2 regions of the Shewanella sp. 4_MG-2023 genome follow, and region 1 is predicted to be linked to the other one. Evidence: riboswitches for the same ligand, from Rfam matches in the RefSeq annotation. Region 1 holds a riboswitch; the other holds the start of a gene.
What was found. Region 1 has a riboswitch for thiamine pyrophosphate ahead of Q4546_RS02300 (TonB-dependent receptor). Riboswitches for the same ligand answer to the same signal wherever they lie in the genome.
Positions count from the first base shown of each region.

Region 2: linked by a shared signal. The riboswitch ahead of thiC (phosphomethylpyrimidine synthase ThiC) and the one ahead of Q4546_RS02300 (TonB-dependent receptor) in region 1 are both predicted to bind thiamine pyrophosphate.

Region 1 covers NZ_JAUORL010000003.1:79,061-95,815, forward strand. Annotated here, with positions in the region: gene Q4546_RS02270 (curli production assembly/transport protein CsgE) at 1-494, shown strand, start outside; gene Q4546_RS02275 (curli assembly protein CsgF) at 510-917, shown strand; gene Q4546_RS02280 (CsgG/HfaB family protein) at 920-1,771, shown strand; gene hinT (purine nucleoside phosphoramidase) at 2,353-2,709, shown strand; partial or broken gene Q4546_RS19175 (PaaI family thioesterase) at 2,720-3,103, shown strand; gene Q4546_RS19180 (PaaI family thioesterase) at 3,275-3,745, shown strand; gene Q4546_RS02295 (YcfL family protein) at 3,834-4,223, shown strand; TPP riboswitch at 4,382-4,490, shown strand; gene Q4546_RS02300 (TonB-dependent receptor) at 4,639-6,834, shown strand; gene Q4546_RS02305 (hypothetical protein) at 7,005-7,265, shown strand; gene pnuC (nicotinamide riboside transporter PnuC) at 7,306-7,956, shown strand; gene Q4546_RS02315 (phosphotransferase) at 7,971-8,981, shown strand; gene Q4546_RS02320 (DUF6279 family lipoprotein) at 9,026-9,874, shown strand; gene Q4546_RS02325 (DoxX family protein) at 9,955-10,542, shown strand; gene Q4546_RS02330 (NAD(P)H nitroreductase) at 10,681-11,229, shown strand; gene Q4546_RS02335 (hypothetical protein) at 11,417-11,623, opposite strand; gene Q4546_RS02340 (glutathione S-transferase) at 11,826-12,515, opposite strand; gene Q4546_RS02345 (rhodanese-related sulfurtransferase) at 12,806-13,786, shown strand; gene yegD (molecular chaperone) at 14,036-15,400, shown strand; gene Q4546_RS02355 (CreA family protein) at 15,544-15,999, shown strand; gene Q4546_RS02360 (zinc ribbon domain-containing protein) at 16,042-16,524, shown strand; gene Q4546_RS02365 (peptide MFS transporter) at 16,647-16,755, opposite strand, start outside.
Region 2 covers NZ_JAUORL010000030.1:23,816-40,570, forward strand. Annotated here, with positions in the region: gene cmoB (tRNA 5-methoxyuridine(34)/uridine 5-oxyacetic acid(34) synthase CmoB) at 1-563, shown strand, start outside; gene Q4546_RS15240 (ATP-dependent zinc protease) at 593-1,357, shown strand; gene Q4546_RS15245 (inactive transglutaminase family protein) at 1,366-2,871, shown strand; gene Q4546_RS15250 (alpha-L-glutamate ligase-like protein) at 2,871-3,827, shown strand; gene Q4546_RS15255 (hypothetical protein) at 3,790-5,595, shown strand; gene Q4546_RS15260 (DUF3541 domain-containing protein) at 5,573-6,718, shown strand; gene Q4546_RS15265 (LysR family transcriptional regulator) at 6,805-7,707, shown strand; gene Q4546_RS15270 (chemotaxis protein) at 7,777-8,040, opposite strand; gene thiH (2-iminoacetate synthase ThiH) at 8,122-9,231, opposite strand; gene Q4546_RS15280 (thiazole synthase) at 9,327-10,091, opposite strand; gene thiS (sulfur carrier protein ThiS) at 10,094-10,297, opposite strand; gene Q4546_RS15290 (HesA/MoeB/ThiF family protein) at 10,320-11,153, opposite strand; gene thiE (thiamine phosphate synthase) at 11,150-12,955, opposite strand; gene thiC (phosphomethylpyrimidine synthase ThiC) at 12,958-15,024, opposite strand; TPP riboswitch at 15,280-15,379, opposite strand; gene Q4546_RS15305 (hypothetical protein) at 15,605-16,755, opposite strand, start outside.

The DNA.
Region 1 (16,755 bases):
AAATCAGCACTAAAAATAAACCGCCAATAGATCAAAGCCACGCAGAAAAGCTTAATAATGCCAAAGAGCCAACAACGTCAGCGACAGATAAGAATATTCAAAAAGCTCCCAAAACTAAGCCTATTAATATTAATGATGCCGTCCCTAAGGATGAAGCTGATTTAATTGATGGGTTAATCTTAAACCGTGCGATGACCCGACTCGGCCATCGCTTTTACCGTGAATTTGTCGCGGCATACAGAGATATTGGTGGCGAGTCTAAACATACCGGGCTCACCGTTATTGAACAAGCTACAGCAAGAAGTGGTAGCAAAATATTAATACAACAAAACAGAAAAACCGTTTTTGTGACTTTTGTGTCGCCTATTAGTCGGAATATAGATGACCAAGCCAATTATGCCGCTAAACGCGTTAACTCTGCGGTAGTTAAGCAAAATGAACAAGCCGTTTTAGGAGCGTTGTTTGACCCAGATCTCGCACCTGACGAATTCTAAGCATGGAAAGCCAAAATGAAAAAAATAACATTTACTTCAATATTGCTCATTCTTTCAGTTGATTGCTTTGCCACTCAACTTATTTATCAACCAGTAAACCCAGCCTTTGGTGGCAGCTATTTAAATGGCTCATATCTACTGGCTAATGCAGCTGCGCAAAATGACCATGAAAGTAGTGGTGGCTCAGGTTATGTGGCCCCAACAGCATTAGAACGTCTCTCAAGTTCGTTACAGTCTCGGTTGATGAGCCAACTTTTTAATGATGCCGCCAATGGGGGGGAAGGTTATCTATTAACTGATGATTTTGAAATTAATGTCGTTAATGAAGACGGCTCATTGATTGTTCATATTACCGACGTATTAACCGGTGAAACCACCATTATTGAAGTTGGCGGTATTGTTGATGACAGTGTCGGGGGTTAATAATGAAAAAATTAATTATTAGCTTGTGCCTACTATCTTTAACAGCTTGCTCATCAATTGATGAAGAATTTGAAAATATAGATGCCACTTCAAGTTTAATGCCTAAAGGTGAAACTTATTACGATCTAACCAGTTTACCTTTTCCACAAGGTGCGATGGTTGCTGCAGTATATGATTTTCGCGATCAAACAGGACAATACAAGCCCATTCCATCAAGTAACTTTTCAACGGCAGTGCCACAATCCGGTACGGCATTTTTAGCCCAGTCACTTAATGATTCAGCATGGTTTATACCCGTTGAGCGTGAAGGACTGCAAAACCTATTAACAGAACGTAAAATTTTACGGGCAGGACTTAAAGGTGATGCCAGTAAATTACCGCAACTTAATAGTGCGCAGGTATTAATGGAAGGTGGCATTGTTGCCTATGACACAAATATTAAAACGGGCGGTGCTGGAGCACGGTATTTAGGCATTGGCGCTTCAGGTCAATACCGAGTCGATAGCATTACCGTTAATTTACGCGCTGTGGATATTCGAACTGGCCGATTACTCAGTAGTGTTACCACCACCAAATCGGTGATATCAAAAGAAATTACCGCGGGTGTATTTAAGTTTATTGATGCACAAGATTTGTTAGAGGCTGAAGCGGGTTATACTTCCAATGAGCCTGTGAGTTTATGCGTAGTCGCAGCCATTGAGAGCGCTGTTGTGCATCTTATTGCCGATGGCATTTGGAAAGGGGCTTGGAGGCTAGGGGATGCCACTACAGGTTTGCAAAATACTACCTTGCAAAAGTATTGGTTAGAAGCCCATAAAGAAGCGCAAGTCAGTGCCAGAATTAAGCGTGGCTAATTATCCGTCCTGAATAAATAGCCCCTAATTAACAGTCCCTTATGTTTCAATCACGATAAAGGTGCCAATGGCGCCTTTTATGTTTTCTGGGGGTAAACTTCTAGATACACAGACGCAGCCCTTAAGGCGATAACCACATAAGCAGCTTAGCTTTCATTATGGTTAAGTTAATCCAAGCTTTCATTATGTGGTGATCAAAAAGATGCCTAAGAAGTCTAATTGCATAAGGTTTAAAGGTAACCACCAAGAAATATAGCGCTTTTTTTAGCGACTTCAATGTTAATTGCTGGGGATACTTCAAATAAATCCCCTTTAGCATTGATAACAATGATGTGATAATGCCTAGATAAACTCTAAGTAAGTGAGCGTTGCTATAGTTAATCGAGCTGTCAAAATTGGCTTGATAGTGCCAACAACATTCAACAGTGATTAATAGCAAAGTGTTAAACTTGCTTGGCTTAAGTGACAAATGCAACAGTAGCTATTATATAGTTAAGCAAGCGCTTAGTTGGCTGCTTGATTAGCGCATTCAACAATGATTTTCACTACTTCGATTATAATAACCAAAAGGATGATCAATCATGGCTGAAGAAACCATTTTCAGTAAAATTATACGCCGAGAAATTCCTGCCGACATTTTGTTTCAGGATGAGCTCGTCACCGCTTTTCGCGATATAAACCCACAGGCACCAACACATATTCTGATTATTCCAAACCATTTGATCCCCACAGCCAATGATGTAAAAGCATCTGACGAACTGGCATTAGGGCGAATGATGACAGTTGCGGCAAAGCTGGCTGATGAAGCGGGTATTGCACAAGATGGTTACCGCTTAATCATGAACTGTAATAAACACGGTGGCCAAGAGGTTTACCATATCCATATGCATCTACTTGGCGGTAAGTCACTTGGGCCAATGCTAAGTCGGTTGGATTAATACTAATAACATGAAAATAAACAGTGATTTTTTTCCGTTAACCGGCGTAGCAAGCCGATTTGTTAATCAGCTTGCCCATTGCCGTCGATTGAATATTAGTGCGTTAGAAGCCAGTGAACATCACGTATTACTGGAGTTGCCTTATAGCCAAGATATCATTGGTGACCCAGATACTGGGGTGATACACGGCGGTGTGGTGACTACGATCATTGATACCGCATCCGGCACTTCTGTTGTATGCGCTATTTTAGAGAAGTATAAATCCTTAGAAATATCGCCAACCTTAGATTTACGGGTTGACTACATGAAACCGGCTGAGCCAAACAAACCGCTGTATGCATTTGCAGAATGTTATCGTTTGTCTGCCAATGTGGCGTTTACCCGTGCGATTGCTTATCAAGACAGTATTGATGATCCTATTGCGCATGCTGTTGGCTCATTTATGCGTATTAGTCCAGAAATGGTGGGTGAAGAGTTTAGACAAGCTTTGATGGGCTGCGCTGATGAAGCAAGTGCAGTCAATTCAGCTGCTAATAACCAGCCTGATACTCAAAGTGTTGAAGTTATGCAGGCTGGCAATGCCAGTTTAACTGTGGGCGATATTAATGTTCATGATGTGGTTAAGCGGGCCATTGATTTAAATGACTATAGTTATTTATTAGAGAAAGTCCCTTATACCCAATTTATCGGGATGAGTGTTGATCGCTTTGGTGATGAAATGGTATTTAAGCTGCCAACTAAAGATGACAACATTGGTAATCCTATTCTGCCAGCCATACATGGCGGGGTTATTGCTGGATTTATGGAAATGTCGGCGATTGTGCAGTTAATGGTATTTATGCAAGCTAAGAAAGTGCCAAAAATTATCGATTTTTCAATTGATTATTTACGTGCGGGTTTACATCAAGATACGTTTGCTGAATGTAAAATTACTCGTCAAGGACGCCGAGTTGCTAATGTTAGCATTAATTGCTGGCAGAAAAATCGTAAGCAGCTAATTGCTACTGCGAGAGCGCATTTCTTGCTTGATCAGTAGAAGTAACACACAGTTGATGCATAGATGAGCAAGCTGTTTGACACTGAGCCGACCATTTATTTTTAATACTTAAAAAAAGGAATTAATGATGACATTAAGAGTAATAATGATATCGCTAGCGTTAATGCTATCAGCTTGTGCTAATCATACCGCGGGAGTCATGGTTAGCTCTAATAGCGAAGTGAGAGTTGATAATAACTCTTTTGCGAGAAAAGTCGCTGTTGAGCAAGTCAATGTCAGAACGCAAGCGGATTTATTGCAAGGTTCTGCATTAATCATTAGCAAGGTGTCAACGGATTTAAGGCTGCAATATAAGTTTACTTGGTTTGATGTTGGTGGCTTTACCATTGAAGATGAAGCAAGCAGCTGGAAGTCATTAAAGCTACATGGCAAACAACAAATGCAGGTTAGCGCCGTTGCCCCTAATGCCAATGCAAGCCGTTTTGAAGTATATGTAAGAGAAGCATTCTCTAACTAAGTGTATCTTTTAAAATATAAAACACGCTTAATTGCGTGTTTTTTGTTTTATAGGCTTAGCTAATCATAAAAATATCTATGTGATAATTTTTTGTACTTAAATAGTTAATAAAAAGTGCCTGTTAGTGCTGTTGCACAGATGAAGGATAGTTTATAATCCGCCGCGCCAAGGGGTGTTTATCGTGTTGATAAACTGAGATGTCTAAAGACAAACCCTTAGAACCTGATCCGGCTCATACCGGCGTAGGAATAGGCTGCATGCTTTGCCGTAAATGTTAGTCATTAACTCAGTCATAAACCAAGTCGTAAACGAAAAACGACACCAATTTAATAACTGATAATTGTAATGACAGTCATGGATGCACATAACTAATTCACTATGCTTGCCGGATCTCAAAATTATAATTTGAGGTCCTATGTCTGTAATAAAATCTAAATCGCCACTAGCGATTGCCATTCTTGCCGTTTTATCCACTTCCGTTGTCGCTCAAACAGAAAATGTTGAACGCGTGGCGCCCGCTGCTGAAAAAATGGAAGTCATAGTGGTTAACGCTGACTTTAGTAATATAGCGCTAGAAAAAGTGCCATCCAGTGTTACCGTCATCGATAGCCAACAATTGCAAGATGAGGGCGCTCAACATTTTGAAGATGTATTAAACTCTATTGCTAATTTTAACTGGTCTGGCGGCAGCTCTCGGCCAAAGTATTTCCAAATTCGTGGTGTGGGTGAGCAAGAAGAATATCAAGGCGCGCCAAATTCTTCTGTTGGCTTCATTGTTGATGATATCGATTTATCTGGGATCGGCATGGTGTCGAGCATGTACGATATACAACAGGTTGAAGTTCTTCGTGGCCCACAAGGTACACAATATGGCGCCAATGCGTTAGCGGGTCTTATATACCTTAAAAGTAACGATCCCACCGATGTGTTTGAACATGGCGCACAAGTCTCTCTTGGTGACGATGACTTACAAACCTTCTCCGGTTTTAGCTCTGGCCCAATAACTGACTCTGGTAAGCTACTTTATCGGGTGTCTTTAGAGCAGCATTCACAAAATGGCTACCGCGACAATACTTACCTTGAACGTGAAGATACCAATGGCCGTGATGAATTCACTGCCCGTGCTAAATTGCGTTGGTATGCTGCAGATGATGTGCAACTGGATTTAACCTTTTTACATGCTAATTTTGATAATGGCTATGATGCCTGGACGTTAGATAATAATGGCTTTGAAACTATTACCGATAAGCCTGGTGTTGATGCGCAAAAGACCACTGGTGCTGGCTTAAAAGCCACATTCAGCAGTTTTGAAAAGTTCGAACTCACCTCGTTAACTTCATTTGCACAAACCGATCATCACCATAATTATGACGGCGATTGGGCCAACCCTGATTACTGGGATTCGAAACAATGCAGCATTTATGATAATGACTGGAACGTGATTGGGACTGAGCCATGTGTTTATGATTACACCTGGGATAAACAGGGTGAGCGTAAAACCGTGTCACAGGAACTTCGTATCAGCTCAAACGAAGCTGGCCGAATTTTTAACGATTCGACTGATTGGTTAATGGGCTTATATGGCATGAACCTTCAAGAGGATAATGACTTATATTCTGAATACAATGGCTGGCCAGATGAAGTGCTGCAATCGGAGTATGAAGCGACCAACTATGCTATTTTTGCGCAAACAGATACCCAGTTTGGCAATGGCTATGTCTTTTCTGCAGGGGTGCGTTTAGAGCGCCGAGAAAGCGAATATTCAGACAGTAATGGTGATGAGTTCTCGCCTAGTGAAAACATGTGGGGTGGTCACTTAGCGATTTCTAAAAGCTTAAATCAAGATCACAATGCGTATTTTAGAATTGCCCGCGGCTACAAAGCGGGTGGTTTTAATATGACATTACCAGCAGAACTTGCTGACAAGAAAGATTACGATACTGAAATCCTATACAACTATGAGTTAGGCCTTAAATCAACATGGCTAGACGGTGCAGTTGCGACCAATATGGCGCTGTTTTACATGGACCGTCAAAATCAACAAGTTTCTGCATCACAGCAATATTATGATCCTATTACAGATACTAGGCCTTTTGCTTTATATATTGAGAATGCCGGTAGTGCTAAAAACTATGGTGCAGAAGCTGACTTTAAATACTATGCCACGAGTAACATTCAATTTTATGGCAGTGTAGGTTGGTTAGAAACTGAATACGGTGATTATCAATACAATGATACAAATGGCATTATTGTTGACTTAAGCGGCCGAGAGCAAGCCCATGCACCTAACTTCACTTATAGCGCGGGAATGAGTTACGTCAGCGATTCAGGCTGGTTTACCAATTTAAATGCTAGCGGTAAAAGTGATTTTTACTACTCTGATAGTAACGAATCAAAGTCAGACGCTTATACTATTTTCAATGCTCGAGTGGGTTATGAAACACAAATGTGGTCAGCGTATTTATGGGGCCGCAACTTATTTGACGAGCAATATGGCACCAGAGGCTTCTACTTTGGTAATGAACCAGACTTAGATTGGGCCGATAAGCAATATGTACGTTTCGGCGATCCACGTCAGCTAGGTATTACCTTAAACGTCAAGTTTATGTAGCTTGGCTGCAAACTATGTTAATTAAAGGGGGCTGTTAACCTGTTGGGTTACAGTTGATTTATTTAATAATAACAATACTTAACACTAAATTGCCGTCATGTTTTGAAAAGTTTTTTACCTTAAACTTTGATAGACTATGACGGTATTTTTATCACGATTAAGGAATTTCCATGAAATTGACTGCCGAAATCAGCATGTATCCATTTAATGAAAACTATTTAGACCCGATAAAGTGGTTTATTGGCCGAGTAGATAGCTACCCTAATATTGAACGTAAAACCAATGCGATGGCGACTCAGGTGTGCGGTGAATACGCAGATGTGATGGCCATGCTAGCAACCGAAATGGAAGCGGCCCATCAAAAATGGGGCAAAGCAGTATTTGTATGTAAATTTATTGGTGGCGAGCTTGATTTAAGCCACACCGAATAACCTGTAAATTCATCATAGTAATGAAATAGTAGCCAACGTTATGTTATCTGAGATCGTTCAATCAATACAAATTGCCATTACTGAAGTGTCTGTAATGACAGGCTGGGAAGCTGTTGCAGTGATTCTGGCAATTGCGTATTTGATATTAGCCATGAAAACCAATATTTGGTGTTGGGCGGCAGCCTTTGCCAGTACTGCCATATACACAGTGCTGTTTTGGAATGTGTCATTGTTGATGGAATCAGTGCTAAATGTATATTACATGGCGATGGCGATTTATGGCTTTTGGCTGTGGCGCTATGGTGCTGACAGTCGTCATCAAACTGAACTGCCAATTATTAGTTGGTCTCTAAACAAACACTTAGTGATTATTGCCGTTACTAGTGGTGTATCCTTGATTGTGGGCTACTTAATGGCCACAAATACAAGTGCTTCGTTTCCATATCTTGATGCATTAACAACCTGTTTTGCGGTGATGACTACTTATCTAGTGGCGAAAAAGGTAATAGAAAATTGGTATTACTGGATGGTGATTAATTCGCTATCAATTTACTTATACCTTCAAAAAGGTTTAATGCTAACTTCTGGTTTACTTATCCTGTATTTATTTATGGCTGTCAGCGGTTACTTTATGTGGCGTAAAAAAATGCTGCAAAATCATGCACCAGATGATGCAGCCTTAGCAAGCTAATGGCTATTTAGATAATGAGTCACTTTAACCCATGGCAATGGCTACCTTCGGATATTAAACGCCAATTACCGAATATATTAGCCGATGAGATCGAAGCAGATTGTCATGGGGTTAAAGTGTTATCTGATGGATTAAGTAACCAAAACTTCCATATAGCCTTAAGTGATAGCGATTGGGTATTACGGGTTAATCAAGATAATGCCCCGTGGTGTGAACGAGACAACGAAGTGAGCAGTTGGCGCTTGGTTGAAGCCATTAATCGGGCGCCTAAATTAATTTGGCTTAGTGATGATAAACGCTTTTACCTAAGTCAGTTTATACCTGAAAATAATCACTTATGGTCAAATTATGTCGCCGAGTTTAGTTTTTATGATAACAAGCGCCCACAGCAGTCGGTGTTTGCGGCGCTAGACCCTGTTGCTCACCTACTGGGGTTATTAACCCCGCTATCAAAATTACCTTTGCCGACGAAACAAATTACCATGACTCAGCAATGGCAAGTTTATGTAAACTCATTATCTGACTTAGGCAACTCAATTGCTGATGCAAGCGTCGCAAACAAAGGCGATGCTGATGAAACTCAGGCGTTAGTGACATGGCAGCAGCTTTATCGAAAATTAACCAATAAATATGCCCAAATGGCTATTTGGCTTGAACAACTAGAAACCTGCGTGATTTCGCCGCAGTTCTGTCACCGAGATTTGTCGCCGTATAATTTACTGTTTGATGGTAAACAACTTAAGTGTATTGATTTTGAATATTGCGCTGCCAGTCATCCGCTGTTTGATTTAGTCGCCGTGGTGGTGACGCATCAATTAACTCAAGAGCAAGTAAAACAACTGACGGAAAAATATCTACAACATCAGCTGAATTTGACTTATGATTGTACTGACTACCTTGCTGAAATGGCTCATTGCTTTTGGCTATTTGCCGCAGCTTGGGCTTTAATGATGGCAGCTAACCAGCAATTATCTCCTCAGCAATATTTTAACTTATTCAACAAATACCTATCTTTAGTGCCATAAGGCTATTATTCTTAACTTATGCTGTTTGTAGGGGAGAATGACCGTTGAAAAAGCCATTAATTCCAATATTACTTGTTATCTTTTTAGCAGGATGTTCCACCAAATTTAGTTACTTCTTTCTCGACTGGGCCATTGAGTGGCGCGTTGATGAATATGTAGAATTAGATAAATCTCAACAAGCTCAATTTGATAAGCTGCTAGATAAGTTTTTGCTTTGGCATCAACAGCAAGAATTGGCTCGCTATAGCGAGCAGCTGCAGCAACTTTCCGACAATATTAATAAACACACGCTCACCATTGAAATTTGGGAGCAACAAGTTACTGCAGCTAAAGCCCATTGGTTTCGTGTTTTTGAATTTTTACTACCCGATTTACTACCTATTATTACTAGCTTAAGCGATCAACAAGTTAAATCTATTATTACTCAGCTTAAACTTGATAATGATGAATTAAATGCCAAGTATGCAGGAAAAAACCAACTAGAATTAGTCGCCGATGCCAACAAAAGAACCATCAATCGGGTTGATGATTGGTTAGGAAGCACCACAGCAGAACAAGAAGTGTTAATTAAAGCGTTTAATCAACAGCGTTTAGCAACCCTTGATATGTGGCTAGAGTATCGACTTGAATGGTTACGTCAGTTTGAAACTGCGCTGAGTCAACGAGATGATACAGCCTTACTTGAGCAGAGAATGCGGTTATTAATGACCCAGCCAGATGAATTAAAATCGGCAATCTATCAGCAAAATGCAGATAGAAATACTCGATTGTTTGGTCAGTTAATGATTGAAATTAATCACAGTTTATCTAGCAAGCAGCGCCGTCATTTAAACAAAAAAATAGTCACGTTAATTGAGGATTTACAAGATCTGTCTGACGATGTGGAGCGTTAATTTATAGCTGATGTAAATAGATGAAATAAAACTTGTTATTCCAAGGTCTAATGATGTAATTATCGCAGCAAGGTTAAGGAATTATCATGGTGAACCTATATCAGCAATTTTTAAGTTTATTAAGGCACATTGAAGGCATAGCACCACTGGCTTTGCGACTTTATTTAGCCCCAGTATTAATGCAAGCAGGTTATAACAAGTTATCTAATTTTAGTGACACAGCGGCTTGGTTTGGTAATCCTGATTGGGGTTTAGGTATACCTATGCCTGAAGTCATGACCGCATTAGCTGCCGGCACCGAATTATTTGGCGGAGCGCTACTGCTGATAGGCTTAGCTACACGTTTAGTGGCCATCCCTATGATGGTAACCATGTTAGTTGCGGCGTTTGCGGTGCACATTAATAATGGCTGGTTGGCCATTGCTGATGCCAGTTCCTGGCTTGCTAACGATAATGTCACCGCTTCTGCTGAAAAGCTTGCTGCGGCTAAAGCACTTTTACAGCAACATGGTAATTACGAATGGCTCACAAGCTCAGGCAACTTTGTTATTTTAAATAATGGTATTGAGTTTGCCATAACCTATTTCATCATGTTGCTTGCGCTGTTATTTATGGGCGGAGGCCGATATACCAGCGTGGATCACTTTATTGCCAAGCGTGCTAGCTAGCGATTAATAACCTCATCTAACAATTTATCATGACATGTAAAAATCCCACTTTAATGTGGGATTTTTGTTAATATTCTTGAGAGATTAATTATCGGCGTGGACATGTGTCTGCGCAATGAAAAGACAGGGATTTTGCAATTGGACGCTTCAGAATTATTACTTACTCGCCAGTCAACACCTCGTTTAACAACGCCTGCGCCGAATGAACAACAATTGGACTTCATTCTTAATGCTGCTGCCAGAGTGCCAGATCACGGCGCTTTAACCCCTTGGGAATTTATTATCGCCACTGATGCAGGGTTAGAGACCTTAGCAGAGATATTTGTTACGGCGGCTAAGTCTAAAGGGGCGGATGAAACCTTTTTAACCAAAGTGAAAGGGATGCCACACCGAGCGCCAATGGTCATTACTGTCGTCGCCAAAAGTCAGTCACATCCTAAAGTGCCATTATTAGAGCAGCAGTTAGCCGCGGGCTGCGCCACCATGGCAATGCAACAAGCAGCGTTTTCTTTAGGATTGGGCGCAGTTTGGCGTACTGGTGACTTTGCTTTTAACGCGATGGTTAATCAAGGTTTGGGTATTGCCGCTGAAGATCAAATCGTGGGCTTTTTGTATATCGGCACCCCTGCGGTTAAAGCGCCGCTTAAACCGTTAAAACCAGGCCGACAATTCGCTCGATATTTATAACCTGTTTCTATGAAGTGGGCTTATCAACTTAATTGCTGAGCTCGAGAACAGTGCTAATTATAAAGGCGATCAAAAGCGTTAATAAAAATATAGTGACTCCAGTTGTGGAATCACTATATTTAATATTTTTAAATAAAAATGTTTGAGTTACCTAGGTCGGTGACTTTGCTCGTTATAATTAAATGTCTTAGTCGCTTGGGTCTAATGCATCTAACGGCAGCAAGTTCTGATATAAGTAATAGCCTAACGGGCCTAAAAATAGGCTTATTGTTCCCCATAGATAACGTTTAACGTTATCTATCTTTGCTGCTGTGTTAATCGCGCGGTAGCAAAACATAATATGCAATACGATTAACAGTGGTATGAGCACAAGCACCAAATCCATTTGTTCCATGTCTACATCCTTGGTCACTGCATGAGAGGATTACCTAAGCTTAATCCTATTTTGGAGATTAGCTGCTTAATCACTATAAAATCCATCTTATAGTTGACTTAACATAGCGCATTTACAGTACTTTTATCAATCATATATATGAATAACTATACAAAAGATTGATCTGTTGTTGCTAATATAAGCAGTTAGTAATATATCGACGCTATTTGAGGTAATGTTGCTGGGTTAAATCATCTAACCAGAGAGAGTGTTTTTTCATAACCATTTTAAATAAATCACTTTCTAGATGGATTTTGAGCCATTGTTTTACATTTTTATATGGGCTTTGCTGGAACCAGAGCTTATTAACATGTGCAAATTGTCTTACAAACGGAAAAATAGCGTAGTCAGCCATCGAGGGTGAGTCTGACAGCAGTTGTTTATTATCAGACAGCTTTTCTTCTAAAATTTCAATGAATTCACAGGCTTTAATGCGGTAATACTCTTCAGGATACTCAAGGTGTCTATCAGCATACTTGTATTTGTCTAGCCAAGGTTTAAATTGAAAATCATTCAATTCAATCAGATCAATTGCTGCTTTATCGGTTATAGAGCAGACTAAGCTTACATAAGCACTGTTGCATAAATATTCAGTATCAGCACAAGAATAATGACTTAATAAATACTTGAAGATATCAATGCTTTCGTCTAATACTTTAGGATGATTAATTTGCGGATCATTCAGTACTAATACTGGTACTGTGCCTTTTGGCGACAGCTTTAGCATTTCTGCAGGTTTATTACGTAACTCAATTTCTCTTAATTCAGGATTTAACGAACTTAAATGCAAGCCTATACGCGCTCTCATCGCATAAGGGCAGCGCCTGAAGGTATAAAGAATAGCGGAAGACATATATAACTAGACCTTGTTATCGTGAAGTAAACAATGAGTGAGCTTATTCTATGTTTTTTATCTGTGGGTGTGTGAACTTTTTGCTTAGGTTGTCGGTTGGTTTTGCGGGTTTGTTGAAACATATGTGTTTACTGACACGAACTGAAGACGCTGCATTACGCCTAGCTATGGTTGTGTGATTAAGTTACAATTTCGCGCCATAATTTGAGGTTGATCACTCTTTTGTGCTTATTTGTCCTTAATCGTTATTAATTGCACTGGAAATTAAGTTCCAGCTAGCGGAGATATTCATGTCACAAGTTGTCGTTTGCGCGTTATATAAGTTTGTTGCTTTACCGCATTTTGAATCAATAAAAGCGCCATTATTAGCCCATATGGAGCAACAAGAAATTAAAGGCACTTTATTACTGGCCAGTGAAGGTATTAACGGCACAGTAGCAGGCTCGCAACAAAGTATTGATAGCCTGTTAGCCTGGTTGGCGTCACAAGATGGCTTAAATGAAATTGTGTATAAATTATCCTTTGACGACAACATGCCATTTTACCGCACCAAAGTGAAACTCAAGAAAGAAATTGTCACTATGGGGGTTGAAGGGATTGATCCAAGGGAAGTGGTAGGGACATACGTTAAACCAAAAGATTGGAACAAACTGATCTCAGATCCTGAGGTGTTATTAGTCGATACCCGTAACGATTATGAAGTACAAATCGGCACCTTCAAAAATGCAGTTAACCCTGTAACTGAAACCTTCAGAGAGTTTCCTCAATACGTCAAAGAAAACCTCGATCCAACTAAGCACAAAAAAGTCGCCATGTTCTGTACCGGTGGCATTCGCTGTGAAAAATCCACCGCTTACCTTAAAGAGCAGGGTTTTGATGAGGTGTATCACCTTGAAGGCGGGATTTTAAAATACCTTGAAGAAGTGAACCAAGAGCAAAGCCTGTGGCAAGGTGAGTGTTTTGTATTTGATAATCGGGTGGCGGTAAATCATGATTTAGATAAAGGTATTTACGATCAATGTAATGCTTGCCGCATGCCAATCACACAAGAAGAAATGCAGACCCCAGCTTTTGTTCAAGGCGTCAGTTGTCCACACTGTATCGATAAAATTTCAGATGAGCAGCGTCAACGTTTTATTGAACGTGAAAGACAGGTTCAACTGGCTAAACAGCGTGGCGAAGCCCATATAGGTAGTGACGTTAAACAAGTTATTCAGCAAAGACGTCAACATAAAGAAAGCGTGAAGCTAGCCCAAAATGAAGCTAAATAATTAGAGTCACTAAAGGTCGATTAAGCCAGTTTGATGAAAGCATCCATTGTCATGTGGGTGCTTTTTTGTATTGATTTTAGCTTTTTGAGGCCGATGTTATTTTTACTGTGCCTAAACAAGTCATTATTATAAATGAAACAGGTTGCTGGATTTAGCAGCGAAAGATTTGTTATTGCTAAAGTGAATAACAAATCTTAATCAGCTTATGTTATTTTTAGCATTGATCTAGAAATATAAAGTTGGAAGTTAATGTTTATTGGTTTTGATTACGGCAGTGCAAACTGCTCAGTGGGTATCGAGCAAGATGGTCAGGTGACACTTATTCCGATTAATGGTGATAGTTGTTTCTTATCTTCAACCTTATATGCCATGGATAGAGAACTTATCGCTGAAGCTGTTTATCACCGCATTGCGGATGAGTTAAAACCACAATATGGCCACTTGCGTTCATCGCAATTAAGCCGCGCCAGACAAGTCCGCCATGAGTTGGATATTTACCCAGACGAGCAAGTGGTATTTGTTGGTCCAGAAGCAATTGAAGCCTATTTGGAATTACCCGATGAAGGTTTTTACGTCCGGTCACCAAAATCATTTTTAGGCGCTAGTGGTTTAAGGGTCGATCAAGTGGCGTTATTTGAAGATATTGTCACCTTAATGATGCTTGAAGTGATGTCTCGGGCTAAAGCAGTAATTAAAGAGCCGATCACCAAAGCTGTCATTGGCCGACCTGTTAACTTTCAAGGTGTTGGCGGTGAGGAAAGTAATCAGCAAGCACAAGCTATTTTAGAAACAGCGGCTAAAAGAGCAGGCTTTGAACAAGTAAGCTTTTTATTTGAACCTATGGCTGCTGCGATGGATTATGAAGCGTCAATGACGTCCCACAAAACCGTACTAGTGGTTGATGTTGGCGGCGGCACCACCGATTGCTCTATGGTAAAAATGGGCCCAGAGTTACAACATAAAACCGATCGTAGTGATGATGTGCTTGGCCATAGTGGTCAGCGTGTTGGCGGTAACGATCTTGATATTGCCGTTGCCATGAACTGTTTTATGCCGCATTTAGGCCTAGGCTCTACATTAAAAAATAACCTTACAGTACCGCGACAACCATTTTGGAATGGCGTTGCTGTTAATGACATTAGTGCTCAGCGAGAATTTGGCTCTATTGCGACGGCTAAATTAATTGACGAACTCATTAAAGATGCCGAGCAACCAGCGCTTCTTAAACGACTTAAATCATTACGCTTGCATCAAATGAGCTATCAATTTGTTCGTCAAGCAGAGCAGTGCAAAATTGGCCTGTCACAGCAGACAGACTTTGATACAGATTTATCCTTTATTGAAGCGAACTTTGAGATTAATGTGGTACTAGAAGCTTTTGAAGCTGCAGTTCAGCAACCTGTTAGCAAATTAATCACTATTATGAAGCAAGCTGTTGAGTCAGCAAGCGCCGAGCCTGATGTGGTTTATGTCACTGGCGGCACCGCAAAAAGTCCGGTGATCCACCATTGTATTTCAAGCCAATTTAGTGAAGCAGAAATTATTGTCGGCGACCATTTTGGCAGTGTAACCAGTGGTTTAGTGCGTTGGGCGGGTAAAGTTTTTCAGCACTAATTTTTTAGCTGTGATTTAACTGTAAGCATTTAAGCATAAGCCAGTTACAACAGGTGTTATTAATCGTGTTGTAGCCAGTAAGGATAAACATCAATATGGTTCGAGCAATGATTCAAAACACGCCGGTAAATAAAATAACTGCAATGGCATTAGTGCTAGGGACTAGCTTATTAACCATGAGTTGCAGTGACGATGTTGGCAAGGTGAGTTTAGGGATGTTTACCACCAAAGACATTAAACTTAATAAGATGGTTGACCCACTAGTACCTGGGGTAACTTGTCATGTTGCCAGTATCGAAGCGGATTTAAGCTTTTCAGATCCATCCGATTCATCTATTTCATGTCGTCAAACCGGTGAAATTACCTCGCAAATGATCGACACTATTGATAAGTCGGCATCAGGTGAGATTGTATTTAAAAAGTCTAAAAGTATTTTCTTTAAAACCATGAAAATCAGACGTATTTTAGATGCAGAAAATCAAACTCTGATGTATGTGTCTTATTCGACCAAGGAAACATCGGGTAGTTACAAACACAGCTTATCGACGGTGCCATTATGGGGCACTAAAGCTTATCAACAGCCACAAGCGGCGTACTAGTTTTTAAGCTAACTCACACGATTATTAGCATGAGGAGGGTAAATGGATTGTCCTTATTGTAAACAACAGCTTCATGTTGACGCACTAAAGTGTTGCCATTGCTTAGAATATCTATCTGATCATATTTGTCCAGATTGCCACAGTAGCTTGCCTAAAGATGCTGTGGTGTGCCGCCATTGTCATTATCGATTCAGCCAAATTTCAATCAGTGCGACTGAATTAACCATGGCATTTAAAGCCGAATTATTGGCATCGGTTTTATTTCGATTTAGATTGTTACCCCAAGAAATCGAAACTGATGTGGATAAAATTTGCATCAATGCACCGGGGCTATTTCGTTTGTGGAATAACACCGATGAAGTCCCGTGGAATAAAGTTGCCGGATTTAATTATCGCAGCGGCATTATTTGGGACCGCATCGAAATTGAAACCCGCGGTCAAAAGCCCAGTGTCATTTTGGGCTTGTCAAAGCACAATAGTGAGCAGTTACGAAAATTACTGCAATCTATTGTTAATGCTAATTAATTTTCTACTCGTCACATTATTATTAAGCGTGTTCAGATAATAATGTGACGGGGTTAAAGTGAAAATTGACAAGCCTCTCCATCCATAAGCAATGTTTTAAATTGCCGCTAAAAATGCATCCTTTAAACTGTCGTCTCTACTTCAGGGTGATTTACAGCATCATGTTGCTCTGCTCTACGTAGCATTAGCGCAATCACTTTAGAACACACTAAAGCCACTGCGACCATCACT
Region 2 (16,755 bases), on a different contig from region 1:
GCGCAAAACGTGTCGTGGGTATTGACCCTTCGCCGTTATTTTTATGCCAATTTGAAGCCGTTAAGCGTTTAGCGGGTAATCAGCATCCTGTTCATTTATTGCCATTAGGAATTGAAGAACTGCCAGCACTTGATGCGTTTGATACAGTGTTTTCTATGGGAGTGTTATATCACCGCCGCTCACCTATCGACCATCTAATGCAGTTACGTGATCAACTGCGTATGGGCGGCGAATTGGTATTAGAAACTTTAGTTATCGATGGTGATGAAAATGCGGTTTTAGTGCCAGAAGACAGATACGGCAAAATGAACAACGTATGGTTTTTACCCTCCGTTGATGCGTTAATGTTATGGCTTAAAAAATGCGATTTTACCGATATCCGTTGTGTCGATGTTGATGTCACCTCTATGGCAGAACAGCGCTCAACTAAATGGATGAAAAACGAGTCGTTAGTGGATTATCTTGATCCAAATGATGTTAGTTTAACGGTAGAAGGTTACCCTGCACCCAAACGTGCAACGATTATTGCAATAAAGAACCAACCTAATCACGACTTAATTTAACCTAGATTATTAAAATAACAGGAATTATCATGTTAAAGCAGGTATTTATTTTATCTTGTACAGCCGCGTTAATCACCGGCTGTGCTTCAACAGAAAAAGTAACTCCGGTTGGTAGTGAAGAGTTTACTTCAAATTTAGCCAGTTCTCAGGCCGCTATTATTGAAGCGATTAATAGCCAATGTATTAGCGCCACACCTGAAATTGTTGCCTTAAACGAAGAAGTACAACAATTAAGGTTACAAATCACCGATACTCTTACCAAACAATCTGAAAAAATGGATGCTGATGCCGTTGCATTAGCGCAATTAAATGAACCACCTCAGTGTCCTGAGTCAGCAATAACCGATAAGTTTGTTCTGGGTGAAGTAGAAAGTGTTTTTATTGACGAATTAAAAGCCGCTTTTGCAACGCGTATTGATACTGGCGCTGAATCGTCATCATTAGATGCCCGCAATATTGTGTTATTTGAACGTAATGGCGTTCAATGGGTTCGCTTCGATGTAATGATCAATGGAGAGGATCAACCTGGGGATACTTTTGAACATAAAGTTGAACGTTTTGTGCGCATTAAACAAGATGCAGAACAACCTGATGATCGCCGCCCCGTTATTCATGCCCACCTGCAAATTGGTAAATACGCCGCTGAAACTGACTTAAACTTAACCGATCGTAGCCATTTAGATTATCCCTTACTACTTGGTCGTAAATTTATGAAAGATATTGCTGTAGTCGATGTCGGCCAGAGCTATATTCATGGAAAAAAAGACAAACAAATAACGACAAAAGTTAAATAGGACTTCTAATGCATTCACGTAAACCGTTTTTTATCTTCGTCGCGTTATTATTTATATTCGGTACTGCAGCCAGTATTTATCGCAGCGTTGAACACAACGTCCCTTTCCTTCCTGGTCAGCAGGTTCAAAGCTGGTCAGTGGAAGCAAAAGTGATGTTTAATGGTAATAATAACCCAACCGAAGTATCACTCTCTTTGCCACAAGATCCTGCATTTGATGTACTTTCAGAAAATGCTACCTCACCGGGATATGGTCTAAATATCTCAGAAGGGGCTGACAGAAGAGCAGTTTGGTCAATTCGTGAATCCTCTGGACGTCAATCCTTATATTACCGTGTAACACTGGTACCGACAGGTCAACTTGACGTCACCCAAGATGAAGTACCTGAAACACCAGAACCCTTTTTATGGCAAGTCACTGAAAAAGGCGCCGCGGACCAAATCATGAACGATGTATGGCAGCGCAGTGCTAATAACCTTTCTTACGCACAGCAGTTAATGTCAGTGATTAACGACACTAATCAATCGCAGAATTTAGCACTGTTATTATCAGTTAACACTCGTACCCAGTTGTTTTTGCAAATGCTGCACTCTAAAGGCGTTCCTGCAAAACAAGTGAGTGGTCTAATGCTAGAAGACCAACGTCGTCGTCAGCAACTCAATCCTTATGTGCAGGTTTATCATAATGGTGAATGGGTTTTATTTGATGTTGAAGGCAACAAACAAGGCCGTCCTGATAACTTGGTTTTATGGCAACACAATAACCAATCGGTGTTAGATGTTGTTGGTGGCAGTAACTCGCAAGTTAACTTTTCAATGTTGCAAGAAACACGCTCAGCACTGGCAACCTCTATCGATATGATGAAAAACTCAGATGCACTGGATTTTTCTTTGTACCAATTACCACTAGAAGAACAAAGTACCTTCAAAGGGATTTTATTGATCCCAATTGGCGTGCTTGTGGTGGTGTTCTTAAGAGTGATTATCGGTATCAAGACATCAGGTACCTTTATGCCGGTACTGATTGCATTAGCCTTTATTCAAACCACATTATTGACCGGCTTAATTGGCTTCTTGTTAATTGTCGCCTTTGGTTTGATGATCCGCTCCTATTTATCGCAACTTAACTTATTGCTCATATCCCGAATATCCGCGGTCATTATTGTAGTGATATTTATTATCGGCTTGTTTACGCTTATTTCCTATAAAGTGGGATTAAGTGAAGGCTTAACCATTACCTTCTTCCCGATGATCATTTTGGCATGGACCATTGAACGTATGTCAATTTTATGGGAAGAAGAAGGCCCTAAAGCGGTAGTGATGGCCGGCGGTGGTAGCTTGTTTGTCGCCACCTTAGCCTACCTTGCTATGAGTAACAGTTGGATCCAATATTGGGTATTTAACTTCTTAGGTATTCACTTAGTGATTTTAGCAATGGTGTTAGTGATGGGCCAATACACTGGCTACCGTCTCACAGAGCTTAAACGCTTTAAACCTTTGGCTGGAGATCAGTAATGAACTTTGCCTGGCCTTGGGAGCTGCGCCGCAAAGGCGTATTAAATATGAATAAGCGTAATATCGATTACATTGGAAAATATAATCCTCGTAAATATTACAAACGCGTGGATGACAAGCTGATTACCAAGCAATTAGCTTTAGCCAATGGTATTGCCGTACCTGACTTGATTGGTGTTGTTGAAGAGCAGCACAAAATCAATGATATTCCGCAAATGGTCATCGACCGTACTGGCTTTGTGATAAAGCCAGCAAAAGGTTCTGGCGGTAAAGGGATTTTGGTGATCACTAAAGTGGAAGGCGGTCGCTATTATAAACCTAATGGCGATGAAGTGACGCCGACTGAAGTTTATCGCCATGTCTCCAACATCTTAAGTGGGTTGTTTTCTTTAGGCGGCACCCCTGATGTCGCCATTGTTGAAGGCTTGATTGAGTTCGATCCGGTTTTTGATGGTTTTAGTTACGAAGGCGTGCCTGATATCCGCTTAATCGTGTTTAAAGGCTATCCAGTAATGGGCATGCTACGCTGCTCAACAGCTGCTTCTGATGGCAAAGCTAATTTGCACCAAGGCGCTGTCGGTGTCGGTTTAGATATTGCTACAGGCAAAAGTTTGTTTGCTGTTCAATTTGATGAACCTGTTTTAAAGCATCCTGATACTCAATTTGAATTGTCACAAATTCAAGTCCCAAACTGGGACACCCTGCTTCATACCGCATCCAGTGCCTATGAAATGTGTGAACTGGGTTATTTAGGAACCGATATGGTTTTGGATAAGCAGCGAGGTCCATTACTACTGGAGCTAAATGCTCGACCAGGACTTGCAATTCAAACCGCAAACGGTAGAGGGATTTTACAACGCTTGCAACATGTTGAGTCTATCAAAGGCCCTGCCGTTTCAGTGGAAGAACGTGTGGCTTATGCCAAAAAGCATTTCTGTAGTAATCCTAACTTTTAGTTTATTGGCAACTGCGCAAGCAGTTGCCAATCCTCTTCAGCTGTTTGTGCAACAATGTTTGCAATACAAACCGTCTTTAGCATCCCTAGATTTAAAGCAAACAACCCCTTACCAAACATTACAGTTTGAGCAATTAACCTTAGGCTTTAACAATTTTAACGACCGTTTAAATTACTACCGCCACTTAGCCACTCATAACCAGCGTGAAGGGCTATTAATGTGCCAATTACATTTAGCTGATGAATTATCAGCATTGTTAACAGCGCCTCAATTATCCAGTTTTATCGCTGAGCTTGAAGATAGCCACATGCCCTACTCTTTATTAGCCAATAAAATTAACGCGATTACACTAGCCCAACTTGATATCGATACCAAATCACAGTTACACAATGCACAGGCAACGATAAGACGAAACCTTAGTAATAGTAATTTGAAATTGGTATTTAATAACGCACAATGCCAGTTAGATACCAACCGCGATGATACAAACTCTGCTTTTGAGATCAGTTTAGCCAAATACTTACTTTTACAACCAGATGAGCAATGCCGAAAAACCACTTGGCAGGCCTATCAAGCACGGGCAAAAAGTAAAAATCAGCAGTTATTAGCGACAATTAAAACCATTAAGCAGCAAGTTTCAGCGCCTGAGCCCAGCATTGCTTCAGCTGAAGCCCAAAGCGCGCCATTACAGGCAACCCAATCATTATCAACAAAGCCGTTATTAACAAATCAGCTGTTATTATCCTTCTTAGAAAGCCAAACCAATAATATTAATACAGCGCCTTGGAATATCGGTAAAACCCTTAGTCAGATAAAAAATACCCCTTATCTTGGCCCCAAAAACAGTAGTGATTTATTTCAGCAAGTTGTCGATGTATTAACGCCTCTGGGGCTTGAATTCGAAGCGATTCCCCTCCAAGTGCAAGCTGATATGTCGTCCACTAATGAAACCAATACCACCGCGAGTACTGGCAATGGCACTGCAACGGTCAATGAACCATCAGAACCAATTACAACTTATCGCTTGTGGCATCAGCAGCGTTTAGTTGGTGAACTCTATATCCATACAAGTAAGCATTCGATGGCGAATATCATTAGGTATCCGGTGATCGGTCAGCAATTTGCCCAAGCGAGCGTGGTTTTTCCAAAATATTTATCTAATCGGCGCCAAGCAATGCAACTGGTGAAAAGCCTCAGCGAGGCCATTACTGCTATGACTCGAGGCAGCCAATTCTATTTGGTAAATAAGCTTGGAGTATCAACAGATAATTATTTATTAGGTTATTATTGGTTAAGCAGTCATCTACAACACCAATTAGCCTATTTAACCCCTTCAGCGAGAGAGCAATTTGCTGAGTCTTATCGACAGCAACTTAGGGTATTTCGCAGCAAAGTCGCTTGGTATTATTTAAACTCTGAGCAGCAAGGGGATGATATAAATAATCAACAACTAAATAGCGCCATCAATCAGGCTTTTCAGGCGAGTTTTAATCAACAATGGCCGGATGCAAAAAATATGGCCTATAGCTTTAACGGCATAGCTAATGAAGGGCTCGATTACTATCACCCACTTTGGCAACAAAATTTAGTTAATTTGATTAATACAGACACTAACGCTTCAATAACAAATCGCCAAGTTTTTGATATTTTGGTAGTTAATGAAGATAATTTATCCCTAATCCAACAAATGAGCATTATACTTAATCCACCGACTGATCCATCATCAATCATCAGGAGAGCCTTTAATGTTGGCAATTCGAAAATTTAAATCCTTAACCAGTTTAATCAGCTTTTCGTTGCTACTTACTTGTGCCAGCAGCTTTGCTGAAACCAGAGATAACCATCAATTAACTCACCAGCAAGTTCGAAGCGCAATTCAGCTTAACCTTGAACAAAATATGTATTCCTTGCCACCTCGAATTCAAGGGCATTATGGTTTACGTATGTATCGCATGACTGGTGATGAAAAGTACGCTAATGCCGCTTTAATTGATTTGATCACCATTACAGAAAGACAAAACTACTTTGCCTGTAATATGGATAAACCTAATTTTATTAAAGATGAAGCCGAACAAGCTATTAGCGTGTTAGGTAAAGGTCCTCGTGCTAAAGCGCGTAAAAAAGCCCTTAAGCCGTTTCCAGAGTTTATTTTCTATAGCGATATTTTATTGCGCTATGCCAGTCGCACCGATGAACTGGGTTTCATGGGGCCATGTCATGAGCAAATGATTAAAGGCTTAAAAGCCTATGATTTAACCCCAGCTTTGACTGATCCTAAAATGATCACATCATGGGCCGCGCAGTTAGTGAATTATGTTTACTGGGCTAAACAGCTAAATGTGGGGGATTATGTCGAGGTATATAAACAAGCGTTCATCGAGACTTATCCTGACGATAAAGACAACAATCTTGATAAAAAGCAGTACCGAAACAAGCTATATGGTATGACACACTTTATTTTTGCCTCTAGTGGTTATTATCAAGAGCAAGTTAACGCCAAAGATTATCAATGGATTTTAGATTACTTCAATAACAACATTGATCGGATCTTAACTGATGCAACCGATGACATTATTTCAGAAGTCGGCATTAGCTTTTTATTAGCGGGTCAGCCAAACCATCCTGTGGTTAAAAAGACTCAAAACCATATTGCGGCGTCATTTATCCCTGAGTATCAACTGATCCCGTCACCTCGTGGTAATCCCAATATGGTGTCAGGCGAACACCGCAATGTATTGGCGATGATGCTTCTTGATTGGCCAGAGAAGCTGCATAAAGGCCCTTACCTTGCTGAAATAAAAGCGACGAAAAAGTATTTGCCGGTGCAAGTGACGCCTAAAGATCTCACTAAAACTAACAGCAATACAAAAGAGAAACCTAGCGCTAAGTAATTAAGCGCGTTCTCGATTGCCTTCAAGAGCGTATCACTGTGTGATACGCTCTTTTTAATATTGACCTGTAAACTAATGAGTTTTGTATGAATAGAGCAAAATCCACACTTGAGCAATGGCGAATTATTCAATCTGTAGTGGACTTTGGTGGTTACGCCCAAGCAGCAGAAAAGCTGAATAAAAGCCAATCTTCGCTCAATCACGCTGTGGCTAAACTACAAAACCAACTTGGGATTCAATTACTTGAAGTAAAGGGACGCAAAGCTTACCTAACGCAGCAAGGTGAAGTACTACTCAGGCGCTCACGTCACTTAACCCAAACCGTTGATGAACTTGAGCAACTTGCGAGCAATTTAGGACAAGGCTGGGAGCCCAACTTGACCATTGCCCGCGAAATCATCTATCCAATGCAATTTCTTGTGGACGCCTTAAAAGCCTTTTGGCCCGATAGCCGTGGGACCCGAGTGACTGTCATTGACTCGGTGATCACAGGCACACAAGAATTAATTGACAATAACATCGCCGATATCGCTATTTGCGGTATTCCTGCAAAAGGCCATATTGCCGAGTTCCTGTGTGAGTCAGACTTATACCTTGTATGCAGTCCGACTCATCCATTAACCCAGTGCGGTATTGTTGCCGATGAAACAGAGCTGGCGCAGCACTTACAAGTGGTCATTAAAGACACTGCAACTGAAAAATCAGTAGATACTGGTTGGTTAAAGTCAGAGCAGCGCTGGACAGTATCAAACTTTCACGAAGCAAAAAACGTGTTACAAAGTGGCATTGGCTTTTGTTGGGCGCCCGCTTATTTGGTCGAGGATGATATTAGCCAAGGTAAGCTCGCCAGGCTTATTCTTAAAGGCAGTAAAAGTCGTAAAATTGCATTAACTTTGGTTATCCCTAACCGAGATAATCAGGGGCCTGCCAGTAAATTGTTAGAATCTTTAATTTTATTACAGCACGATATTGACCAAAACAAGCCTTGATAGATAACTGATTTATTTAGCTTTAATGATACTCAAAGTCATTAATGCCAGCTCAAGTTACATTGAGTTCTACACTGAGACATCGATTATGGTGCCAATGTTTTCAGACCAGACATTTATCACATCTACTGCAACCTCGGCGTGAGAGATAGCTTGCTGAGCATCAATCAGGGCCGCTGTTTGCGAGCTAAGCGTGACGCTATCTGCAGTTATTTGTACTGAGGCAGAACTTAGCGTTTCTGGGATGGCTACCGCCGTGGTCGCCTGCGCTAAATCATTGTGCGCCTGTTGCAGTCCTTGAACACCGAGGGTAAAACTTGATGCTATTTCCATGATACAACTCCTTTTGAAACAACCTAATAGCAAGTTATATCACATTGAATAGTCGTGATAAAATGCATACCAATTTAAAAACTAATACCAGTTTGTCTCCCAATCTTTCCATACTGGGTTAAGCCCTGACTTTTGTATTTGCTGCACTATTTGCACCGCGCTGCGCTCATCTGAGATTTCAAATTGATCCAACTGGGTGTTGGGATTTTGATAACCACCAGGTTGGGTTGAGCTCCCAGCGCTGATATGAGTCACCCCTAAAGGCAATAAGTTGTTACGTAACTGCTGGGTTTCTCTGGTAGATAAACTAATTTCAAGCTGGGGGTTAAACAATCGAAACGCACAGATCAATTGCACTAAGCCCACATCAGTTAATTCGACTTTAGGACTAATTCCACCGGTACACGGTCTTAATCTCGGTAAAGAAATACTGTAACGACTGCGCCAGTGATGTTTTTCTAAATAGGCCAAATGATAGCCCATTAATAACGCATCTACGCGCCAACTGTCTAATCCGAGCAATACCCCTAATCCCACTTTATCAACCCCAGCCGCCGCGACCCTTTCTGGTGTAGTGAGCCGATAAGTAAAGTCTTGTTTTTTACCTCTGGTATGATGCTTGGCATAGGTTTGGCGATGATAAGTTTCTTGATATACCATCACAGCATCGAGCCCTAACCCCACCAGCTGGGCGTAATCATCTTGCGCCAAAGGCTGTACTTCGATTGCTACATAACTGAAATGCTGTTTTACCAGTGGCAAGATGGTTTTAAAGTATTCAATGCCTACTTTGGTTTCATGTTCTCCAGAAACCAGTAATATTGAATCAAAACCTCGCTGTTTAATGATTTGAATTTCAGCTAATAATTCGGTCTCTGTTAAGGTTTTTCGTTTGAGTTTATTACTCATAGAAAAACCGCAATAGTCACACTCATTTGCGCACAAGTTAGATAAATACAATGGCAGGTATAAACCAATATTAGCCCCAAAGCGTTGCCGGGTTATCTGATATGCCCGCTGCGCCATCGTTTCTAAAAAAGGTAATGCTGCAGGCGATAAAAGCGCGATTAAACTGTCAATATGACCTTGGGGGCGCTGTAATGCTTGTTGCACATCAGCTTCAGTGCTGCTATTAATCCGCATTGATAAATCGATTAAATCTAGCTGTTTAAATTGCTCGACAAAACTCATGGTGCGCCACTCTATTATCTTAATTTGTTGAACCAACCGCATTCAAAGTTAAATTACTCAAACCAAATCATTCACCTGTAAGGGAATAATCTGGCTTACAGATGTAAAAATTGCGTCAGCGGGCTAGTATGTTCTGCCTGTTTGGTAACACTGCCAAGTCCGGCGGTATAGGCATCACGACCGGTTCTAACCGCAAAATCAAAACACCGCGCCATCACTATGGGAGATTGACTACTGGCAATCGCAGTATTGACTAGCACGGCATCTGCGCCCAGCTCCATTGCTCGGCTAGCTTGCGAAGGTGCGCCAATCCCAGCATCAACAACCACCGGCACATTAGCTTGCTCAATGATCATCTCTAAAAAAGGCTCAGTGGCTAAACCTTGATTACTGCCGATAGGACTGCCTAACGGCATCACAGCGGCGCAGCCCACTTCCTCTAGCCGGTAACACAGCACAGGATCTGCATGAACATAAGGCAACACAATAAAGCCTTTTTTACACAAGACTTCGGCAGCTTTAAGGGTTTCAATAGCATCTGGCATCAAGTATTTCGGATCTGGATGGATTTCAAGTTTGATCCACTTTGTGCCAAGCATTTCACTGGCAAGTTCTGCTGCAAAAATAGCTTCTTTAGCGGTTCTTGCCCCTGCAGTATTGGGTAATAACTTAACTCCCATTTGCTGTAATGGCGTCAACAAGTCATCATAGTCTTTACTATGATCAATACGCTTCATTGCGAGGGTCACTAATTGTGAGTTAGAGGCCTCAATGGCAGCTAGCATAGTGTTAGCATCGCTAAACTTTCCTGTACCTGTAAATAAACGAGACTCAAATTGATGTCCGGCTATGGTTAACATAATCACCCACCTGCTACAGCTGAAAAGACGTCTACTTTATCATTAGGCTGGCATTGAATGGCCTGCCAGCGACTTCTTGGTACAACTTGTTGATTGAGCACTAATGCCAGTGCTTTGGGATTAAGTTGTTTAGACTCTATTAGCGCTAATAAGCTTGGCGCTTGTTGCAACTGCTCTGGTTGGCCATTAAATTCAATTTCAATCATGTTTAATCCTTTTGCGGTAAAGTTATCTGCATGAGTTGACGTCATTTGTTGACGCTGTAATAGCTGCGCTACAACAACTACATTTAGGGTCTTGATTCATTTGTATAATCTGCCATTGCAAGCTTTTAGCATTAAACACATGTAACTTACCCGCTAGCTGGCCTTTGCCTAAGTCATCGGCTGTTAACCAATTTAGCCCCAATAAACTTTGCATTGATGCAACCGTTTGAACAGCAGCAGTGTTAACCCCCATTGATACACATGTTTGTGAAACATGAGTATCTTGTGGGTACAGGCATTGATAACAGCCCCTTTGCGGATAGTCAGTTGAGCTGCAAAATAATTGCCCATCATTAGCGGAAATCGCTGCGCTAATTAGCCCTGTAGCGTGACGAACACAAACTTCATTAATCATTAAGCGGCTAGTAAAGTTGTCAGTGCAATCAAACACCAGATCGACAGATTCAACTAATTTTGCACCATCTGTATCAGCGCCAAAGGCCTGCTCAATTGCCATGATATTTACGTCTTCATAGGCTGCTGCTAACTTATCTTTGGCAAGTAGCGCTTTGCTTAAACCAATATCTTGTTCGTTAAAAAGTAATTGCCGCGACAGATTTGAAAGCTCTACCTTGTCATGATCCATCAATATCAGTTCTCCAACTCCCGCGGCGGCCAATTGCTGGGCAACACTGTGACCTAAACCACCGATTCCGATGATCAGTAGCCGGCTATTAAGTAATTTAAGCTGACCAAGCTCACCCATATCAGTCAGTAAAATATGACTGGCATACTTGATAAACTGCTTGGAAGTGAGCCCACTCTTATTAGCTTGACGCTGTTGTGTAATCGTCATGACACTGGCTCACACTGCAGCTGTTTCACTGATGGCTTGTGGGATTTTACATGTGATTGCCTTGGCTGTTGCTGAGGTTGTTGCTGAGGTTGTTGTGCAGCCGCTAGATGCCATTGCTGCTCTAGCAATAAATAAGCCTTGGCAGGGTTTTCAGCCTCAGTAATGGCTCTGACCACGGCAATACTATCTACCCCTGTGGCTTTAATATCTGAAATTACACTTGCATCGATACCGCCGATAGCCACGCTTGGGCATACGTTTTTAAGTAATGCACTGTAGCGTGCTAATTTCGCTAAGCCTTGAGGCTTTGACGGCATCACCTTAGTAGTCGTTGGAAATATATGCCCTAAAGCGATATAGGATGGGCTTAGTTGATGAGCTAATAGAATTTCAAATACGCTATGGCTAGATAACCCTAGGGCTAACCCTGCCGCTGAAATTTCATTTAAGTCGGCTAACTCAAGGTCTTCTTGACCTAAATGAACCCCGAATGCGCCAAGTTGTATTGCCAATTGCCAATGATCGTTAATAAACACTTGGGCGTTATATTGCTTACCCAGAGCTATGGCGCGGCTAATATCTTGTACTAACGTGGTTTGATGAGCATCATTGGAGACCTGATTAAAACCTTTATTTTTAATCCGCAACTGCACTGTGGTGCAATTGGCTTCTAACACGCTTTGCAGCATAGTCACGTCATCCACAACCGGATAAACACCAATGCCCTTATGCAGCGCAGGAAAGCGGCAATCTAGGTAGCCCTGTGCTGTATTTATTAACCCATCGTTAAACTTTCCACCAGCAGCTGATTCTGGCTGTGTTTTGCCTAGATTGTTAATTTTAGCGCCACTAACTGCACTAATTTCAGGATAGTATTGTATTTCATCAGGCCAAGCAGTTTTTGCCACAGGCCCTGCGCCTTTACCAAAAGATTCACTGCACACTAGTCCCTTTAATACATAAGCTTTAGCCATCACAACGGCATCATGGAGTACGTATTCATGTGCTAAAAAACACGCTATCGCAGTGGATAAGGTGCAACCTGTGCCATGGTTATTACCAGTATTAACTCGCTCGCTATTAAGCCAATAAGCTTGATATTGATGAGCGTCACTCACACCGTGAACTTTGCGGCAAATGAACAAATCATTGGCTTTGGTTTGTTGCCACACTGCATCACCGCCTTTGGCGAGTACATGACAATGAAGCTGTTTAACCAGTTGCGCTGCCGCACTATAAAAACCATCACTTGAGTCTAGGCTTTGGCTTTTAATTGTGCACTGAGGTTCAAATTCCACGCTGTTAGTATCAGTCAGCGTGTGTAACTCCCTAACATTAGGGGTAATTAAGCTAATTAGACCTTTAAAAGGGCTAAAATCTAACGGCTTTTTTGCGCGCTCATTTAAGCTATCACCACTACTGGCAACCATGACAGGATCTAAAATAATCGGGATCAGCTGGTTAGCTAAACTCTGACTTTTAAATGTCTTTAACCAATGAGCAATGAGTACCAATTGTTGTTGATTGGCAATTAAGCCAATTTTTATGGCTGCTGGCGCTAAATCGCTAGCAAGTGTATTTAGCTGAGCCAATAAGATGGATTCTGACACAGCCTCGACTAGTGTTACAGCCACCGAATTTTGCGCAGTAACAGTGGTAATTGTGCTGCAGCCAAAACACTGTAAGTCATTTATAGTTGCTAAATCTGCCTGTATGCCGGCGCCGCCACCACTATCTGAACCGGCAATAGTCCAGACAATGGGCGACATGGTTTCTAAGCTATGTGGTTGTGAAACATTCATGGTTAAGCCTCTAATTCAGCAGTGGTCTTAACAGCTAAATCTGCGCTTGTTGCTGTGTCTGGCTTAGAAGGTAACGGATGATAAATTGCATAGCCTGTGGCTTTAAATTCAGCTGACTTTTGTGCCATGGCTGATTGAATATCTACACCGCTACTAACGCTTATATCTGCACTTGCGTCTACGGAATTAACATTGTGATTAGAGTGTGCCTGCAGGTGTTTAAATTCGCTAGCGTCAAGCACGTTCACCTTTTGTAACTGATCACGCGCTTGCTTTGCAGCGTATTCACGCACTTCTTGAGTGATTTTCATTGAGCAAAACTTTGGCCCACACATAGAACAAAAATGCGCAACTTTGGCAGACTCTTGGGGGAGCGATTCATCGTGATAAGCACGAGCGGTATCTGGGTCTAAGCCTAAGTTATATTGATCTTCCCAGCGAAATTCGAACCTTGCTTTTGATAAGGCATTATCACGAATTTGCGCACCAGGGTGACCTTTAGCCACATCGGCAGCATGAGCTGCAATTTTATAAGCGATAAGCCCTTGTTTAACATCTTCTTTATTCGGTAAACCCAAATGCTCTTTAGGAGTGACATAGCACAGCATGGCCACGCCATACCAAGCCATCATGGCCGCCCCAATCCCTGAGGTGAAGTGATCATAACCTGGCGCAATATCGGTGGTTTGTGGGCCGAGTGTGTAAAAAGGCGCTTCATCACAATGGGCAAGCTGCTTTTCCATATTCACTTTAATGAGCTGCATCGGTACATGGCCTGGGCCTTCAATGATGGTTTGCACATCATTTTCCCAAGCAATGTTAACCAGCTCGCCTAAGGTTTCTAATTCAGCAAATTGCGCTTCATCATTGGCATCGGCAATACTGCCGGGCCGCATACCATCGCCTAATGACAATGACACATCGTAGGCAGCGCAGATTTCGCAAATCTCTCTAAAGTGCTCATACAAAAAACTTTCTTTATGGTGACTTAAACACCACTTTGCCATGATGGAACCACCACGAGAAACGATGCCAGTAAGACGTTTTGCCGTCATTGGTACATAACGCAGCAGTACCCCAGCATGGATGGTAAAGTAATCGACGCCCTGCTCTGCCTGTTCAATCAAGGTATCTTTGAAAATGTCCCAATTTAGGTCTTCAGCGACACCATTTACTTTTTCTAACGCTTGATAGATGGGCACTGTACCAATGGGGACAGGAGAGTTTCGAATGACCCATTCACGGGTTTCATGGATATAGCGCCCCGTAGACAAATCCATTACAGTGTCAGCGCCCCATCTCGTTGACCAAACTAGCTTTTCGACTTCTTCTTCGATGGACGAGGTTACCGCTGAATTACCGATATTGGCATTAACTTTGACTAAAAAGTTACGCCCGATGATCATTGGCTCAGCTTCTGGATGATTAATGTTTAACGGGATAATGGCGCGGCCGCGGGCAACTTCATCACGGACAAATTCAGCGGTAATAGGCTGGCCAATGTGAGCGCCAAAAGCTTCACCGGCGGCTTTTTGAGTCAAAATCTCATCAGTGACTTGCTCTCTAGCCATATTCTCGCGAATGGCAATATATTCCATCTCAGGTGTGATAATGCCTTTACGAGCGTAATGCATTTGCGTAACGCGGCGGCCTGACTTGGCTTTTTTAGGGCGAACAAGGGCTTCAAAACGCAAATGATCTAAACCGTCGTCAACCAAACGCTGTTGGGTAAAGTCAGAGCTAACTCCATCAAGTTGCTCTGTATCTTCGCGCTCTTCAATCCAAGCTTGGCGAAACTTGTTTAAGCCTAAACGGACATTAATTTCAGCATCAGGATCTGAATAGGCACCGGCGCAATCATAAACTTTAATGGCTGGGTTGGCTTCAGTCACGGGCGCATCTTCACTACCGCCAAGGATAGTATCGCTTTGATGAATTTGACGCATGCCCACTAACAGATCGGGGCGGGATCCGCTCAGATAGATCTTTTCAGAATTTGGGTGCTGTAAAGGTTTTAGGGTTTCAATAAAATTTTGCGCTTGAGCGCGGGTTTCACGACGATTTGACATAAGCAACCTCAAAATAAAAAAATAGAGTTGCTTGCCTGGAGAATTGTTGATGACGAGCGAGTTAACATTAACTCTGTAATTGACTTGAATTTACACCTTAACTTTGGACCTTAAATATCGGCAAATGGCGGGTTAAATTAACTTCAGCAATAACTCTGCTTTAATTAATTCTATCTTTTATTTTGCACTAATATTTATGATCTAGCCACGCAGCCATTCACTATGAAATTGCTGCTGACTGTAGGGTAAAAATAAGCAAATTAACTGCTTGTTTCCTTCGCAGGTTCTAGCCTGATCAGGTTCAACGGATCCCGAATAAACGGTCTCAGCCATAAAGGCACTCCGACAAGATGGCTGCAGTATAGTCAGCTTATTTAATAAAATACAAGTCTTTGACAATTTTCGAATTGGAATATGAGTTAAATTATTTCACTAATTAAAATACTGTTATATATGGATTTAATTTACAACCAAGCGATTAAGGCCCAATTAACACAGAAATAATTTGATAAATAAATTTGATAAATATTATTCATTTTTGATGTTGTTGAAATAAATCTTTTGTGAAAGTCTGAACAGTTCAAGGTAATTTAAGTTTCGATAAGCGTTGTTGAATGGCGTTATCTAGTGCTTTTTTTGTTTTGCCTCCTTCACATGGGTGTCCTAAATCTAAGCCTTCGGCATAAGGGTTAATTTGGGTTGGTAGTGCCACCAATCGATGGCAAGTTTCACCAATCTTAACAATTCTATTTGGATCTAAACGATGATTGAGGGTAGTTGGTTGGCGCTTATCTTCTATTACTATTAACTCTATATCATCCATTTCAGGGGTTAACTCACTGGTGCTGGCACCACTAACAGAAGTCGCTAAATGGGCTTGCTGACTTATTTGCTGATTAACTTGTTGTTGATTGAGTTTATTTATAAAGGAATGGCTAGCTTGATTGATGGCCGATAAATTGTCGCTTGTTATGGTATTGGCCTCTGAGATGGTTTCATTAAACAATTGTGGCTTAAATAGATGTTCGTTACTGCTATCTTTTTGCTGCTGCAGATACATGCTATCAACTGAAGACCAATCGAACTGGTGCGTTTCGGCTTGCACTGCTTCTGCTATTGGCAATTTTTCAATTATGGGCTTGTAGTCAATGGGCTTTTGGTTAACAGCTTTTTGGTCAATATCTTTTTGGTCAATAGGCTTTGGGGAAATTGCCTTTTGATTGACAGTATCTTTTGGGCTAGTTGCAACTGCAGGCGCTCTTGTATCGACAACCTTATTAGTACTTTGTTTGTTCGATATAGTTTGATCGATTATTTCTTCATTGGTAATGACTTCACTGACGACCTCTTCAATCAAGGCTTGTTCACTTGGCAGGGTCTTAGCTAGCTGGGTAATTTGCTCAGCCGTTAAAAAGTAGGCTTTTATTTCTTGGTTGTTACTTTCAGATGTCGCAGCTTTAACGGCTTGTTCACGGCTGATCTCGACAAAATGGCTAATGGTGTTATCAGCTAAGGAAAATAGCATAAACACCAGCACAACATGTAGCCCTGCAACAATAATGCTCGATGGTGATGTCAGTATCTTTTTAAACTCGTTATCAGAATTTTGTTTTAAAAAGCGACCGTGATTATTTTGATTGTCGATCAGCCCACAGATCAGCGGTAATGTTTGGGCTTTAATTACATCAGTGCTCATTATTTCAGTGCTAGTTACTTCAGTGCTAGTTGCAT